Regions from separate parts of the Shewanella sp. ISTPL2 genome, predicted to be linked through region 2. Evidence: riboswitches for the same ligand, from Rfam matches in the RefSeq annotation. Region 2 holds a riboswitch; the other holds the start of a gene.

Region 1 (7,947 bases), 630 kb from region 2:
AACTTGCTTCATACAGATTGGTTTGATGACCGAGTTCAGTATTAGTCCAACCACCATTAAAGTCGTAACTCATCAAGAAGATGTAATCCATGTACTGCTGAGCAGCCTGATAATCGACTTTTTGAATTTTATCGTCACCTGCGCTAATCGCTGAGGTCAGCTCATAGGTACGACCCGTTTCGGCGCTTAGTTCATCAAGCATCGCCCGCAGTTCACGCATCAGAGTCACATAGGTTTCACCGTCATTGGCATTACCTAAATTTGGGTTAGCGCCATTCCCCCCTGGAAATTCCCAGTCGATATCAACGCCATCGAAGAATTTCCATGTCTGTAGAAACTCTTTCACCGAAGCGACAAAGATATCGCGCTTGGTTTTATCACCGAAGAAAAAGAAGGGATCCGAGAGGGTCCAACCACCGACCGAAGGTAAAATCTTCAAATCTGGATGTGCTTGCTTAAGTGCCATCAATTGACCAAAGTTACCTTTGTAAGGATCTGAATGCTCACTCACTCCCGCCTGCGGTATTTGAATCGCTGCCCAAGGATCGTGAATCGCAACTTTAAAATCACCACGACCACTACAGGCACGTTGCAACGCTTCGAAACTGCCTTCGATTTCTTTCAAGCTATCATTGATGCCATCACCACCACAAATTGGGGTAAAGCCATATAAAATATGGGTTAAGTTTTGCGCAGGTATCTTATCGACCGGGAATTTACGACCGTATACGCCCCATTCGACAAAGTAACCTCCCACCACTTTGCCTGATTTATTAGCATAGGGACGGTTGTTTTCTTTTAGGGGAGCATTGAGTGGCACTAAATGGCTGCCGTCGGTATCAGCCACGAGGATTTGTTTAGCATCACTCGCCGTACAGCCATCGCTGTTACACAGTTGTACTTGCATCTGATAACGGCCGCCCTTGTTCACCTTAAAGTTAGCGGTTCCCGACGCGCCAGATGGGCCTTCCCAAACTACATTGCCGCTGAGTAACACTTGGGCTCTATTGCCCACATCGCCACTCCAAAGGTTCCAACTGACGGAGACATCGGCGGCATCTTTCACCGTAACTAATTGATTGTAAGCGGTAGCCGCTTGATTCACTTCAATAATAGCGAACTTAGTTTCGCCCCAACCTAAAGTCGGTTTACCGGGTGCAGCTGCAAAAACGCTGGCACTGATGGTAGATGCCAGCGCTGATGCCACTAGCAAGGCTGATGTTGAAATTTGAGTCTTGAACATGAGATATCCCTATTGAATTTTTATATGAATCAATAAGGCAAACAAAGCGTAGACAGGAAACAGCACTCTCTTAAAACCATGCAAAACGACTGACAACTGCACGAAGAAAAACCTGTGGTATCCCCGCTATCATAGGTACAGACGAACCCTTAGACCGGAGGCTTTGCGTCCCAGTTTTTCAACTGGTTTGCCTTTTACACACAATGACAACGTTGTCATTGTAAATGTCAGCATAAGCGTAAGCGCAATAAAATTGCAACAAGATATTATCAACTGTGTTATTGGCCAAAATCGTAAATAGAACTAGTCATCTGATAAGAAAGGAATTATGCAAATTCAACTATCACTAATATTTACTTTGGATAATAAGGATTATCTGAATACTTTAAGAATAAAAAAAACAGGACTCGATATGCCAAAGACATCACAAGTCCTGCTTTATATTTCACAATTTACGTCGCTTATGCAGCTAAAACTCAATCACTAAACATTCATGGCGCAAACCATTGTCGAACAACATGATGATCCTTATGCGCGGGGCATTTATGATCCTTATGCACGGGGTTATTTATGATCCTTATGCACGAGGATAGTCCCTTGCGAGCATCACTGATAAACCGCGGCAAACCAAGGTTTCCATATCATCGACACGATTGATTTTCATCTCAGCTAAGGGCGCGCTCAATGCCATTTGCTTTAAGCTTTCGAGGCAGCCTTTGTAGTAAGGAGCGCTATTCATCATACCGCCAGCAAGCCAAATTCGATTAGGATTAAATAAATTAACCGCCCACGCTAATCCCATGCCGAGATAACTGCCCGCGCGATATAAATCATCCTGAGTGGAGATTTTGCGGCTGCGCACTGAATCGCCACTGGCCAGTTGCTCTAAACTAAACTCGCCAGATTCTGTCATCACGCGACAAGGCCCCAACTCCCCCGCCACGCCCGTCGCTCCCGTAAAGACTTGTCCATTAAAGGCAATAGACATACCGATCCCAGTGCCGCACATGACCAATAACTCACAGGCATATTTCGCATCACAAGTCGCTTGCATACCCGCATCGATATCGTTGCAGATAAACTTAAGCTCACCCTGGGTTTTGACTGTATCGAAGCTCAATCCATTGAGTCCAGGTAAAGATTTACAAGAAACCAAACGATTATTTTGTACCAGTCCAGGTACGGCAATCGCTAGTTGGTAATGCTGTAAATCATAATCACGTTCAAACGCCGCGATTTGATTATTTAACTCTTCAATTTTAAAACCTTCACCTGTGGGGATTTTATATTGTTCTGTATGTCCCGCGAGCTGAAGTTCGAACAGGGCTTTGGTACCGCCCACATCTATTGTTAGTATTTGCATCGCTTACTCCACTGATACATGTGCCCCACTCTGACCCCGAGTAGAGATGGCAAATGTTAGCATAGGGTCCAAATGTTAGCGATTGAATAAAACTTAAGTTGCTAATTTGTAAGGAACAAGTCCTAATTAAAACATGACCAACCTTTTATTTAATTCACTTTTCATGCTCAAAATCACATAAATAAATTAACAACACCCCCCATAACCTCAAGCGTCTTACCTGCACAAATTCACGATTGTATACAAAATCCTTTATTCGCTACCCTTGCATCTAGCGCTAGACTTGCGATAATCCGAGCCGGTTAAAACTCAAATCAACATATACCCAAGCTACCTGAAGATACGAGTTTCAGAGCGCCTAGGGTGCTTCAATTCAAGGCGTATCAATGACAGAATGTCGGCTACCTTTTGAATTGATGCAACACGGAAGTGAAGTGCCCTAGACGCTCCGTCCCGGCGGTTTTTAACGCACTTTATACTGCGTTGGTTATTTTTAACTTAGCCCACTAGGTCTGCAAATAACCGCCTTGCCTAAAGTGCGTTAAATTACCGCTGAATCCTGCATCTTCAGGTTGTTTGGGTATAAACCATTCATCCTTAGGCGATCTTCGCCTACCGACTCGCATAGCATGCCAGTCTCTATTGGAGCCCTTATGTCACAATCAATCGCTAACCGTCTCGGTGCTATTCGTAACGAATTAACATCTGCTAATCTCGATGCTTTTATTATTCCCCGTGCCGACGAATATCTGGGCGAATATGTGCCAGCACATAACGAACGTTTGTACTGGGCAACCAACTTTACCGGTTCGGCGGGTATGGCTATCGTATTGAAAGATAAAGCCGCAATATTTACCGATGGCCGCTATACGGTTCAAGTTCGTTTACAAGTCGATGCCACATTTTTCAGTTATGAAAGCCTAACCGATACACCACAAATTGAGTGGTTATGTGACACGCTACCAGCAGGGTCTCGCGTTGGTTTCGATGCGCGCTTACACACCTTAGCTTGGTATGAAAATGCCAAAGCAACCTTAAATAAATCCCAAATCGAATTAGTGGCAGTTGAACAAAATCCTATCGATTTGCATTGGCAGAATCGGCCAGCACAGTCGAACGCGCCTATCACTTTGTTTAGCAACGAGAGTGCTGGTAAAACCAGCCTGCAAAAACGCATTGAAATTGGTGCATTAGTAAAAAAAGCCGGTGGTGATGTCGCCTTAATCGCCGCCTTAGATTCTTTCTGCTGGCTACTCAATATTCGCGGCAATGATGTACCACGCCTGCCCGTTGTACTCGGCAGTGCCCTGCTCCACGCCAATGGCGATATGCAGCTTTTCACCGATTTAAGCAAACTCCCAGAGGGCATTGAGGAGCATGTTGGTGCTGGCGTAAGCTTTAAGGACGAGGCATCTCTTGCCGATACACTCGCCAGCATGCAGGATGTAAAACTACTTGCCGATCCGAATTCTGCAAACGCTTGGGCACAAAACATTGCCCGTGAGGCAGAAGCAAAATTAATTGCTGGAATCGATCCTGTCGCTTTACCTAAAGCGCAGAAAAACGCCTCAGAACTGGCCGGCATGCGTGCCTGTCATATCCGCGATGGCGTCGCAGTGAGTCGATTCCTTGCATGGCTCGATGCCGAAGTGGCAGCCAATCGTATGCACGATGAAGGCACCCTTGCGGATAAATTGGAAAGCTTTCGCCTAGAAGATGAGCGTTACCGCGAGCCAAGTTTCGACACGATTTCAGCTGCCGGTCCTAATGCCGCTATGTGCCATTACAATCACAACAATGGCACACCAGCCATGATGACAATGGACAGCATCTACTTAGTGGATTCTGGCGCTCAGTATATTGATGGCACGACAGATGTGACCCGTACCATTGCGATAGGTGAAGTGACCGATGAGCATAAAAAAATGGTTACGCTGGTGCTAAAAGGTCATATTGCCCTCGACCAAGCTCGCTTCCCGAAAGGCACCTCAGGCCAGCAGCTCGATGCATTCGCCCGCCAATATTTATGGCAACATGGTTTTGATTACGATCACGGTACAGGCCATGGTGTGGGTCATTTTTTAAGTGTGCACGAAGGTCCGCAGCGCATAGGTAAAAATGTCAACGGTATCGCATTGATGCCCGGCATGGTGCTTTCCAACGAGCCGGGTTACTACCGCGCCGACGACTTCGGTATTCGCCTAGAAAACCTCGTCGTAGTGCAACACTGTGAAGCACTTAAAGGGGCTGAGCGTGAAATGTATGAATTCGATGCGTTGACTATGATCCCTATGGATGCGCGCCTTATTGATAAGAGCCTGTTAACGCAAGGGGAAATAGACTGGTTTAATGCTTATCATCAGCAAGTATTCAATACACTTTCTCCGTTGATGTCAGGGGATGAATTGGCTTGGTTAACTCAAGTGACTAAAGCAATTTAGCACTCCGCTGATAAGTAGCAATTTAAGTCGTTATTTTAGTCACTTACGCGCTATAAAATAGAACGCCCAAGGCAATTAGCATTGGGCTTTTTTTTAGCGCTATCAGTGTGTTTTAAAACCCACGTCTTATTTCAAAACCATGATTTCAAAACACGATTTAAAAACATGAGTCGCTAAACCATAGTAGGTTGTGCCATCGGCTGATAAGCATCATCCAGCGATGCTTTAGACAACACTTCAAAGTCCTGATGAATTTCAATAAAACAATCGACTAATTCAGGATCGAAATGCTGACCTTTGCCTTCAATAATTAAGTCGATAGCCTCTTGGTGGCTAAAGGGCCGCTTATAACATCGGGGAGAAGTCAGCGCGTCATAAACATCAACTAGGGCCACTATCCTCGCCGAAAGCGGAATATCTTCACCTTTCAAACCAAGGGGATAACCACTACCATCCCACTTTTCATGGTGACCCGAAGCAATATCACGACCCATCTGAATAAAAGTACATTGGGGCGCATATTCCAACAAACTGCGTAGCACTTGTCCCCCGATCACAGGATGAGCTTTAATTTGCTCAAACTCCTGCGGCGTTAATTTACCCGGTTTAAGCAAAATCGCATCGGCAATACCGACTTTACCTATATCGTGCAAAATGGCCGACAAACTAATGTCTTGAATATAATCTTCGTTCAATTCTGCAGGAGGATTGGCAGCCAGTAGTCGCTGCGACGCGAGCATTTTCGAATACTGCCGCATACGTAGCAAATGCGCGCCCGTTTCGTTATCTCTGTATTCGGCGAGTTTAGCTAAGCCTAATACAGTAGCTTGGCGTGATGCTAAGGTTGAATCGAGTGCGTCAGCCAACTTACCTAATAAATAAGTGATGGTTAACGTCAACATAGCATTGGTCACGATAAAATTGACCACCACAACGGCCCAAATACCGACACTATAACCTTGGGTTTCAGGCCAATTGAGCCAATTAAAATGATAAGCAAAACCAATCAATACCAAACTTAGCCCATTCAAACACTGGGCATATAAGCTGGCTCGATTTCCTAAAAAAATACCGACTAACGGCGGGAAAATAAATAACCAGAAAAAACCAGCTCCCGAAGGGCCAATCGCAATTAAAAAACCGATGCCGATAGCAAAACCCAGCAAGCAGCCACAGCCAAAACGCGTACTATCAGCAAGCTTAGGAAAATACAGTAAAAGCAGTAAAAACAGATAAGCCAGCGTATCAAATACCACCATAAACCAGAGATCGGCGATGACGCATAAATACACACTAGTGATGTATACAGGCACGCAGAGAATCGCTAGAAAGCCAAATAAACGTTCAAAAATCAAACGTCGCCAATGTGGCAGTGCCGCCGCTGTTCCCAAGGACGCTGTGGCTAATTTCGTTACACCACGCCTAAGTGATATCGCCATGGGAAGTTCCTCTTATATAGCATTCCCGCTGTGAGCTAATGAACTAGAAGAGCAAAATCAAGATACACCACTGAAGCAAGGAAAAATAAGCCATCTTTTGTTGCCCATTAAAGAATAGACTAAGGCCAATAAAGCGCTCCATGAATACTGTGATATCAAGCCGAATCAACGACATTAGCCCAATATCATCGAACATAATTTATATTTAAGATGAATGACAAATACCCACTCAAGACATAAAAGAATAACCCTATACAAAATACTAGAATTAACGATTTAACAGGATAAACGCTCGTTTAACATCATATTCTCACAACTTAAAAACTTTATATATTGCAATAGCTTATAAATACGACGAACGATTGATTTTCACCTGTCAGCCATGAGAAACCGCTCTCCTATACCCACACAAAAATGATACTCTTATCACATAACAAGCTTACTCCGATGAGAGTCAGCACAATAAAATTCGCGCCTAACACCGCGTCCTGAACCCTAATGAACCACATCGGCCCTGAATGGACACACTAAATGAGCCAGAGTAACGCCTCAGCGAATAAAATAGTTAATACACAGAGATCAGATCAAGAAATCCGCTTAACACCACAAGATGAACTCATTTCCACCACTGATACTCGCGGTATCATCACTTACGTTAACGCCCGTTTTGCCGAAGTCTCAGGCTATAGCGATCAAGAATTGATTGGCAGTGCACACAATATGGTGCGCCATCCGGATATGCCGAGCGCCGCCTTTAAAGAAATGTGGGGAAAACTTAAGTCGGGCCAATCTTGGCGCGGCATAGTCAAGAACCGCTGTAAAAATGGTGGCTTCTATTGGGTTGATGCCTTTGTTTCGCCCTTGTTTGAAAACGGCACTATTATCGGTTACCAATCGGTGCGCATTCAGCCTCAAGCCGCCTACGTCACGAAAGCTAATGAGATTTACCAAAGACTCAAATTAGACAAATCCATTCCTAAACCCTTAAGTTTAATGCAAAAACGTATCGTATCTGCGGTTGTAGCCTCCACAGGTTTACTGATCGCTGGCTACTTTTGGGGCTGGGGCGTAATTATCGCAGGGGCGATTCTGATGAGTTTAAACCTCGCCATTTTCTACGATGAGGCTTTTCGTATTCCCGCTAAACTGATTGAAATGCAAACCAAATATGACTCTATCAGTCGTTACATTTACTCGGGTGCAGATACCTCTTCTATCCTCGATTTCCAGCTCATCATGCTACAGGCCAAAATGAATGGCGTACTTGGGCGTACCCAAGATCAAGCCAATCAATTACATGCCATTGCCGATCAATTAGTGGTCGCGACCGAGCAAACCTATGTCAGCCTAGATCAAGAGAAAAGTCAGCTAGAACAGCTATCTGGCGCGATGGAAGAAATGAGTTCAACCATCACAGAAGTGGCGCAGAATACCCATCTCACCTCTACCAGCATCAATACC
Region 2 (7,947 bases):
TCGTGCTGCCTATGTAGCTTAAGATCATGTCACGCTCTTGATGCGTTTTGCCTTTGGCAATCAAGGCATCTAATTCCGCTAAGGTTTTACCGTATTTCGCTTCACGACTGCTGTCTTTGGCAATCCACGCCGCAAGCTTAGCTTCGAGGGCTTTACGGTCAGCCAACATGGTTGATTTGCCGTAAAACTCGATCATAGAAGTGAAGTTTTTCGCGTAATTTGCAAGGCCAGCAATTTGACTCTCGTACTTAATACGCTCGTCGCTGCCCTCTGGCGCGGTTTCTTTAATGATCTCTATAAAGCGTTCACGCAGCATTTTGCCTTCGGGATAAGCCCACTCAAACTCATTTTGAACTTCAGTGGCTGTGCGATATCTGTTGGTGCGACCAGGGTAGCCTGCCACCATCACAAAATCACCCTCACTCACACCTTTAGCCGAGACTTTTAAGAAACTTTTTGGCTCGTATGGCACGTTGTCGCTGCTAAACTCTGCTGGTTTACCCGCTTTAGATACATAAGCACGGTAGAAAGAAAAATCGCCTGTGTGACGTGGCCACATCCAGTTGTCTACGTCGCCGCCGTATTTACCCACGCTCGCGGCTGGGTTATAGACTAAACGCACATCACGGATTTCCAATTGCTTAACCAGATAATATTCGAGACCACCGTGAAAGCTATACACTTGGCAACGGTAACCATCTTCTTGTTCACATTCAGCAACTAAGGCTTTTTCTTGGCTTTCAATGCCTTGATAGAAGGCGCTGCCCACTTTACCTTCAAGCCCGTTTTTAACTCGCTCAGTGACATTAGTGACATCTTCAGTCACATAGACACGTGAGCCAGGGGTTGCAGGTAATTCATCGGCGAAGGTCTTAGCTAAAAAACCATCCTGCAGCAGATTTTTCTCAGGAGTGGAGTTGTATTGAATGGCCCCATAGGCACAGTGATGGTTAGTCACGACTAGGCCCTTTGGCGATACAAATGATGCAGTGCAACCGCCGAGGCTTATCACGGCATTCATCGGGAATTCGGTGAGTTTAGAAATCGATTTTGCATCAATTTCAAGGCCTTTTGCTTTTAGCTCATCAGCCATTGCAGGCAGTTGATGAGGCTGCCACATACCTTCGTCAGCCTGTGCGCCAAAACTAGCGGCCACGGCAACTGTGAGTAACCATTTTTTCATTGTGTTAAGTCCGTTTTATGTGAATGAAGCCACGCGCAAGCTGGGCCATTTTCTCGTTTTAATAGCGTTGTTTTAATTTTAAATAACTGTGCTAAAACCCAGCATCACTCGCTTTAAAACCTAAAAAGCAAAAAGTCAGGCCGGGGCCTGACTTTATCACATGCGACACTCTCTATAACAGACTCTGAAAAACTCGCTTACAATGCAAATACATTTAATCAAAGTTACCCTGCCGCGTTCGCTAAAAGGCCTCACCTATCGCAATGAAATAACAATAAACTAAATTGCAATGAATTAGATCCCAACAAATAGCTGGGCACCCACAATCACGGCACCTAACAAGCCTGCAATGACTAATGCAACAGATCCGCCAGACACTTGATAACCACCGAGCTGCGACTGACGTTGACGCAGTGCCATAACAATGGGCAAGAAGATGATCATCACGACCAATGGTACGGCCGCAAATCCCAGTACCGCCACAAAGCCTTCAGGCAAATACAAGGCACACAAGACAGGCGGAATAAAGGTCAGTAACCAAGTTTGAATACGGCCGGCAAACGTTTCTTTGGCGCGAGTTAATTCGGCGATAAAGTCATATAAACTTAAGGTCACACCGAGGAATGAGGTCACTAAAGCTAAGTCAGCGAATAATGAAATACATTTGCTGATCCAAGGCGTATGAGCAATATCCTGCAATGCCGTGACGAGTGAAGGTAGTGAACCTTCAAAACTATTCACCTCATATCCGCCGACTGTGCCTAAAGTCACCAATAACCACAGAACATAACAAGCAAGTGGGATCGTCGAGCCGATTAACAACACCTTACGCAGTGATACCGCATCGCCATCAAGATAACGCACTAAGGTGGCGATACAGACGTGGAAACCAAACGAAGTAAACACCACGGGAATTGCCGCCATCCAATTGCTGGTCATCGACTCGGCAATCGCACCCGTTGCCATGCTAGCAATACTGACTTCGGGCAATAAAAATAATACCACCACCACGAGCAATAGAATCATTAACGAAAATAGGAAACGTGAAACTTTATCGACCCAAGCAACACCTAGCGCCGCAAAGCCACCAAGCACCAGTGTGAATAACAACACTGCGACTTGATTATCGAGCACGATATCGAACATGTTCTTCGCTTTAAGCACTAATAACGAAGAGCCGCCGGTGAGATAAGCCGCGGTCAAGGCAAATAATAAACTCAGGAAAGAAGCACCTTGAATTATTTGACCTTTTTTACCCAGTAACTTACCCGTAATAGCATGCACGTTATCCCCCACGCCAGTGCGTAAGTTAATTTCGAGCATAAGTAATGAGGTATAGGCGGACACGCCCCAAATAACGACGAGTAACACTAAGGCAGGGATAATACCTAAAGCCGCTGTGGCTAAAGGTAACGCTAACATACCTGCGCCAATGGCTGTCCCGGCAACGATGGCGATCGAGCCTAACATTTTTGAATTCACACAATAGTCCTGTTCAATAATTAATTATTATTTTATTTGAGTAAGATTTGAACCGATAAAGCCTTGCGTCTTAAATCGAAATAAGCGACACATCACTTAAAGCATCCAATCAGATCTCGACCTAGCAGATCAATTGGCCCCAATAGCTTTTGAATGTTTCAACCCAGTAGCCATTGAGGCTAACTAAATCGATTATTGAAAAATGGCATGACTTTCAATTGTGATAGCCCAAATTAATGTACCGATATAAGCATCGATTAAATAGATAGTTTGGGACATTAACAGAGCCAAACCCAGTGGGCAAGCCAGTTGTGAACAAAGAAGGGTAGCAAACGGTACGGTAACAACTTAATAGCGCTGTGATAAACGAAAATAAACAAGCCAACAAAATCGCTACCTTTGTTGAGAATACCTGTAATCTTGTATTAGGCTCGAATCAAAATAAAGCCAGTCTTTTTCCATCCGATGCAGACAAAAAGGGCTTAAACACACGGATATGTTTAAGCCCAATGACACCTTTTTGAAGCTAGGTTAGCTCAAAAAGTTAATTTACAGCTCAGTCCACGCCATAGCCCAAGAAGCGCCAACACCTGGCTCAAATCCTGTGGCAGAAGCCGACCACTGCACGCAATAGCCGCTATAAGGAAATGGCTTACATTGATACACTTTGCCATTTTTAGGCTGTAACACTGTAGTACCTGCAACGTAACCTTTCACGCCTGCTGGGAATACAAAATCAGCTTCTGGTGCAGGAGCTTGATCCTTTAAGAAGAGATCAAAGTTCTGCTGAATAACATCACCTTGTTTAGGCTCAGCTTTTACCTGCAAATGATAATGCCCAGCTTTAGGCTCAACGACGTCTAACACTAAGCTCGCGCTGGTATTGTTAACAGTTTGGCTCACAAAACCTGACGCGGTGCCATCATGGCTAAACAAATACGCTGACACTAGCATCTCAGCGTTACTGGTTACATCAAAGCTGACCTTCGCCGCACCATCGATAATTTGATAATCGTCGGCAAGTGAAGTGACTTCTAAGCTGTTGCCCGGAGCAGGAGCTAAATCAAATCCTACTTCGACACGCTCAATACCTGAGTTTTTCGCTGTAAAAATGTCGTTTTTGCCATACACAGGCTCAATCACACCCGATGCATTTTTTTGTCCCGCTTTTAACTGGGACTGCTGGGCATTAATCGCGCTCGCTAATAGGAAAGGCCAATTTTGTTTATCACCTTGAGTCGCATCACTAATGGTAATGACTGTTTGCTTAGCCGTTTGCTCACCATTGGCGTCAAACACCCGGGTCATCACTTTATCGCCTGCTTTTAGATCGAGTGACGGATTGATATCCCCCACATCTTGCCATTCACTCGGCACAACAGGACCAGAGCCCAAGTTCACATCGATAGCATTGTAGAAACTATTCGTCGTATCTCCCACTTCCCACACGGCCAAGATCACTTGATAACCACTGCGACCTTCTGGCACGTAGCAGTCATGGGTCACTAACTTAGGCGGCTGTTCCATACCACCATCAACTACGCAAAAGGGTGCTAAGTCAAAGCTCGCTCGACTCAAAGCTTGGTTTGGGTTCCAATCTTGGCGAGTTAAATAGTAACGCCAATTACGGGTGACATGGTTTGCTGTGAACTGCCAACTGAACTTATTCCAGCCCGCTTTAATATCCGTCTTTGCCCAACGGCTCGGACTTTGTTCATCCAAAGGTGAAAAAGCACCATTGCCAGCACTCGCCAATTTGCCATCAGCAGGACCTGATTCAGGAAAACCCGATGGCCCCTCAACACTTTGCGGCTCCCATTGCACCGCACCACAATTGGCATTTTTACCTGTTTTACAGGCATATGAACGCGATTCAGGTGCCACAACATAACCGTGCGCCTGCGCAGAGATACTCACAAACGCATTCGTCGCCATTACTGCCGCGGCCAATAAACTCAATTTAGAAATAGGGGAAAAAACAGTAGGATTTGCCACTTTAATGCACTCCATTGATTGCCTATCATCCTAAACATAATGATAGGCTTAGATATAAAAGTGGTATTTGGGCAAACAACAGCATTAAACAGCAGTCGTTTATCTTTCACAGAAATCGAATTCTGCGGCAACTCCGCTATCTTAGTTCACTAAAAAATCCATTTACAACCTTAGACCGGAAGCTTTGCGTCCTAACTTTTCAATTAGTTTGCCAAATACAGTCGTTATCATTGAGTCACTACGAGTTAACAGTATGTAACCAAGTAGAAATGACTTGGCTAAATTAGCAACAAAAGACAACGTTGTCAAAAAATAATTCATTTATATTCATTAAGTTACAGAATGTGAATCGGTATTTTTCTGACACCTGTCAAACATTTATCAGCACCTACTGTTATAAACTCGTGCTTGAAACTAAATCTTACCTAGGTATAATGCCCACCTCGCTTCGGGGGAGTAGCTAACTGGATTTCGAGCCATCGTCATCTAGGGTGAACATCAACATACTTGGCAACATGCCATGGTGTTCACAGCAAATAATAGATTTGCCCAGCAAGACCTGAGCACAATTACCGCACCTAGGGGTGGACGGTTTATTGTGCTTATGTCATAACCACCCCTAAAGGATCACACTTGGAAGCCCTACTTGCCTCAACCTTTACGGTTGCTATCGCCGAAATTGGTGATAAAACTCAATTGCTTGCACTAATCCTCGCCGCAAGATTTAAAAATAAAACCGCCATTATTTTAGGTATTTTGCTGTCGACATTATTTAACCATTTTGCCGCAGCTTGGATTGGTCAATGGGCCATTAACTGGGTAAGCCCTGATCTTGCACGTTATTTAGTGGCTGCGTCATTCTTTGCGATCGCTCTTTGGGTGTTAATCCCCGATAAAGTCGATGCAGAAGAGAGCCGTTTCTATAAAATGGGCCCCTTTCTCGCCACCTTTATTCTGTTTTTTATCGCCGAAATGGGGGATAAAACGCAAATCGCAACTGTGGTATTAGCCGCAAAATACGATTCATTAACTATGGTGGTTGCTGGCACAACCTTAGGCATGCTGCTTGCTAACGTACCCGTAGTGATCGCAGGCCACTTCAGCGCTGAAAAATTGCCTATGTTGTGGATACATCGTGGCTGCGCCGTATTGTTCGCACTCTTAGGCGTAGCAACACTGTTCTTCTAAGAATCGAGGCAGGGGTTTTGCTGCAGAATAAAATTTCTTCACGCAATATTTTATTCTTTTAAACCTAACCGTTTTGCAAGTCGGTGCAAATTACCTGTATCGATTTGCAATATTCTTGCACACGCAGCCCAATTTTGTTGATTCGCGGCTAAAACTTGACGAATAAGTTGACGCTGATATCTCTCCGTCGCAGCCTTAAGCCCCAGCATAACACTGGAATTATCTTGCGATTGTCCCTCACGACAGGCCGACTCAGACCTAAATGCTAATTCACTGGCTAGCGTTGCGGCATCTGATGGCCTATCTTCGTCGACTGTTCTGTGTGCTTGATTCATCAAAGAATCGAGCTGAAAATGTTTATCACTTAAGCTGATATAAGCCGTTTTTAGCTCGGCTTTCGCCAACACCGCAGCCCTGTGTATCGCATGCTCTAGCTCACGCACATTACCCGGCCATGTATATTGCTCTAATAACTGCTGCGCTGCGGGTGTGATATTGATATGGGTGAGTCCTAACTTCGCTTTACAACGTTCAAGAAAAAAACCTGTCAGCATAACAATATCTTGCCCACGCTCTCTTAATGGTGCTACGTGGATAGGAAATACGCTCAACCTATGGTAAAGATCGAAACGAAAGCGCCCTTCCGTTGCCTCTTGGTGCAAAATTCGATTAGTGGCAGCAATAATCCGAGTATTCACTTTTAGGCTCTTATCACTGCCCACTCGCTGTAATTCACCGTATTGTAAAACCCTCAATAACTTAGCTTGCAGCCCCAAGGGAAGCTCCCCGATTTCATCTAAAAACAAGGTCCCCTTGTCAGCGAGTTCAAACTTGCCTTGCCTATGACTGATTGCCCCCGTAAATGCCCCTTTTACATGCCCAAATAACTCGCTTTCGGCGACGGACTCAGGCAATGCAGCGCAGTTTAAATAGATAAGTGATTTATCGGCTCTGGTCGATTGATTATGTATCGCCGCGGCCACTAACTCCTTACCCACGCCAGTTTCGCCAGTAATTAATACCGATAAATCAGTGCCTGCCACGGCACTTATCTGCTGCTTTAGCGATTGGATCTGTGTGGATTGCCCTATGATCTCCTGCTGACTAGCAGGACGATTGAGCACCTCAGTGCCATTGGAAACTTCAACAACTTGGGATTCTAGCTGTTGCATCAATAACGCAGTATTAAGACTGGCTGCGGCCAGTGCGCTGATCACACGCAACTCGCTATCACTAAAACCATCAAACTGATGAGGGTTGAAACCATCAATGGTGAGCGCCCCTATTAAGCGATCGTTCGCGATTAGTGGTAAACCAATGCAAGCATGTACATGTAAGTTCGCACTATGATGTGGAATTAAACCATCATACGGATCGGGAAGTTCACTGTCGGCCGGGAAACGAACCACATCGCCAGCACGGGCGATAGCCTCTAATCTCGGATGTTCACTAATTTGAAAGCGACGCCCTAACACTTCGGCAAAGAGCCCATCTATCGCCAAGGGGACAAATTGCTGCTCCCGAAATGCCAATAATGCCGCAGCATCACAATTGACACGCCGCCTGACCACTGCCAACAAACGCTCAAATCTGTCTTGCGTCGACACGCCGACAGTTAAATCTAAGGCTAACTGAGTTAAATCAGCATGGGCACTCATAGCACATCCACAGTCAAATAAAGTCATATTGACAACAGTGTAATGTCAATTTGACCAATATCAAACTGTCATTATGACACTACTAAGTGATTTCAAAATATTAAAATACGTTAATACTAATAAAAATCAATACATTAGAATGTTGGCATAGTGAGTGCAATTAGAGATTTAACTAAATAAGCAAGATTTACGTAGCGCATTCATTATTAATTATCACAGGTGTATTTATGACTATTCATGTAAAAAACAATATCCACTGGGTGGGTCAACGCGATTGGGAAGTGCAAGATTTTCATGGTACTGAGTACAAGATAACTAAAGGCACAAGCTACAATAGCTACCTTATCCGTGAAGAAAAAACCGTGTTAATTGATACAGTTGATCATCGGTTTAGCCAGCAATTCTTACAAAATCTTGAAGCTGAAATTAATTTAACCGACA

What was found. Region 2 has a riboswitch for cyclic di-GMP ahead of gbpA (N-acetylglucosamine-binding protein GbpA). Riboswitches for the same ligand answer to the same signal wherever they lie in the genome.
Region 1: it holds a riboswitch for cyclic di-GMP, as region 2 does, so the genes downstream of both, HUB64_RS18415 (glycosyl hydrolase family 18 protein) here and gbpA (N-acetylglucosamine-binding protein GbpA) in region 2, are expected to answer to the same signal.

What each region holds. Positions count from the first base shown of each region.
Region 1 covers NZ_JAAPAV010000001.1:4,174,751-4,182,697, reverse strand. The annotation lists gene HUB64_RS18415 (glycosyl hydrolase family 18 protein) at 1-1,243, opposite strand, end outside; cyclic di-GMP riboswitch class I at 1,357-1,445, opposite strand; gene HUB64_RS18410 (ROK family protein) at 1,821-2,606, opposite strand; gene HUB64_RS18405 (aminopeptidase P family protein) at 3,260-5,047, shown strand; gene HUB64_RS18400 (HD-GYP domain-containing protein) at 5,221-6,486, opposite strand; gene HUB64_RS18395 (methyl-accepting chemotaxis protein) at 7,018-7,947, shown strand, end outside.
Region 2 covers NZ_JAAPAV010000001.1:3,548,901-3,556,847, reverse strand. The annotation lists gene HUB64_RS15520 (S46 family peptidase) at 1-1,183, opposite strand, end outside; gene HUB64_RS15515 (aromatic amino acid transport family protein) at 1,478-2,653, opposite strand; gene gbpA (N-acetylglucosamine-binding protein GbpA) at 3,215-4,660, opposite strand; cyclic di-GMP riboswitch class I at 4,784-4,883, opposite strand; gene HUB64_RS15505 (TMEM165/GDT1 family protein) at 5,294-5,848, shown strand; gene norR (nitric oxide reductase transcriptional regulator NorR) at 5,899-7,506, opposite strand; gene norV (anaerobic nitric oxide reductase flavorubredoxin) at 7,734-7,947, shown strand, end outside.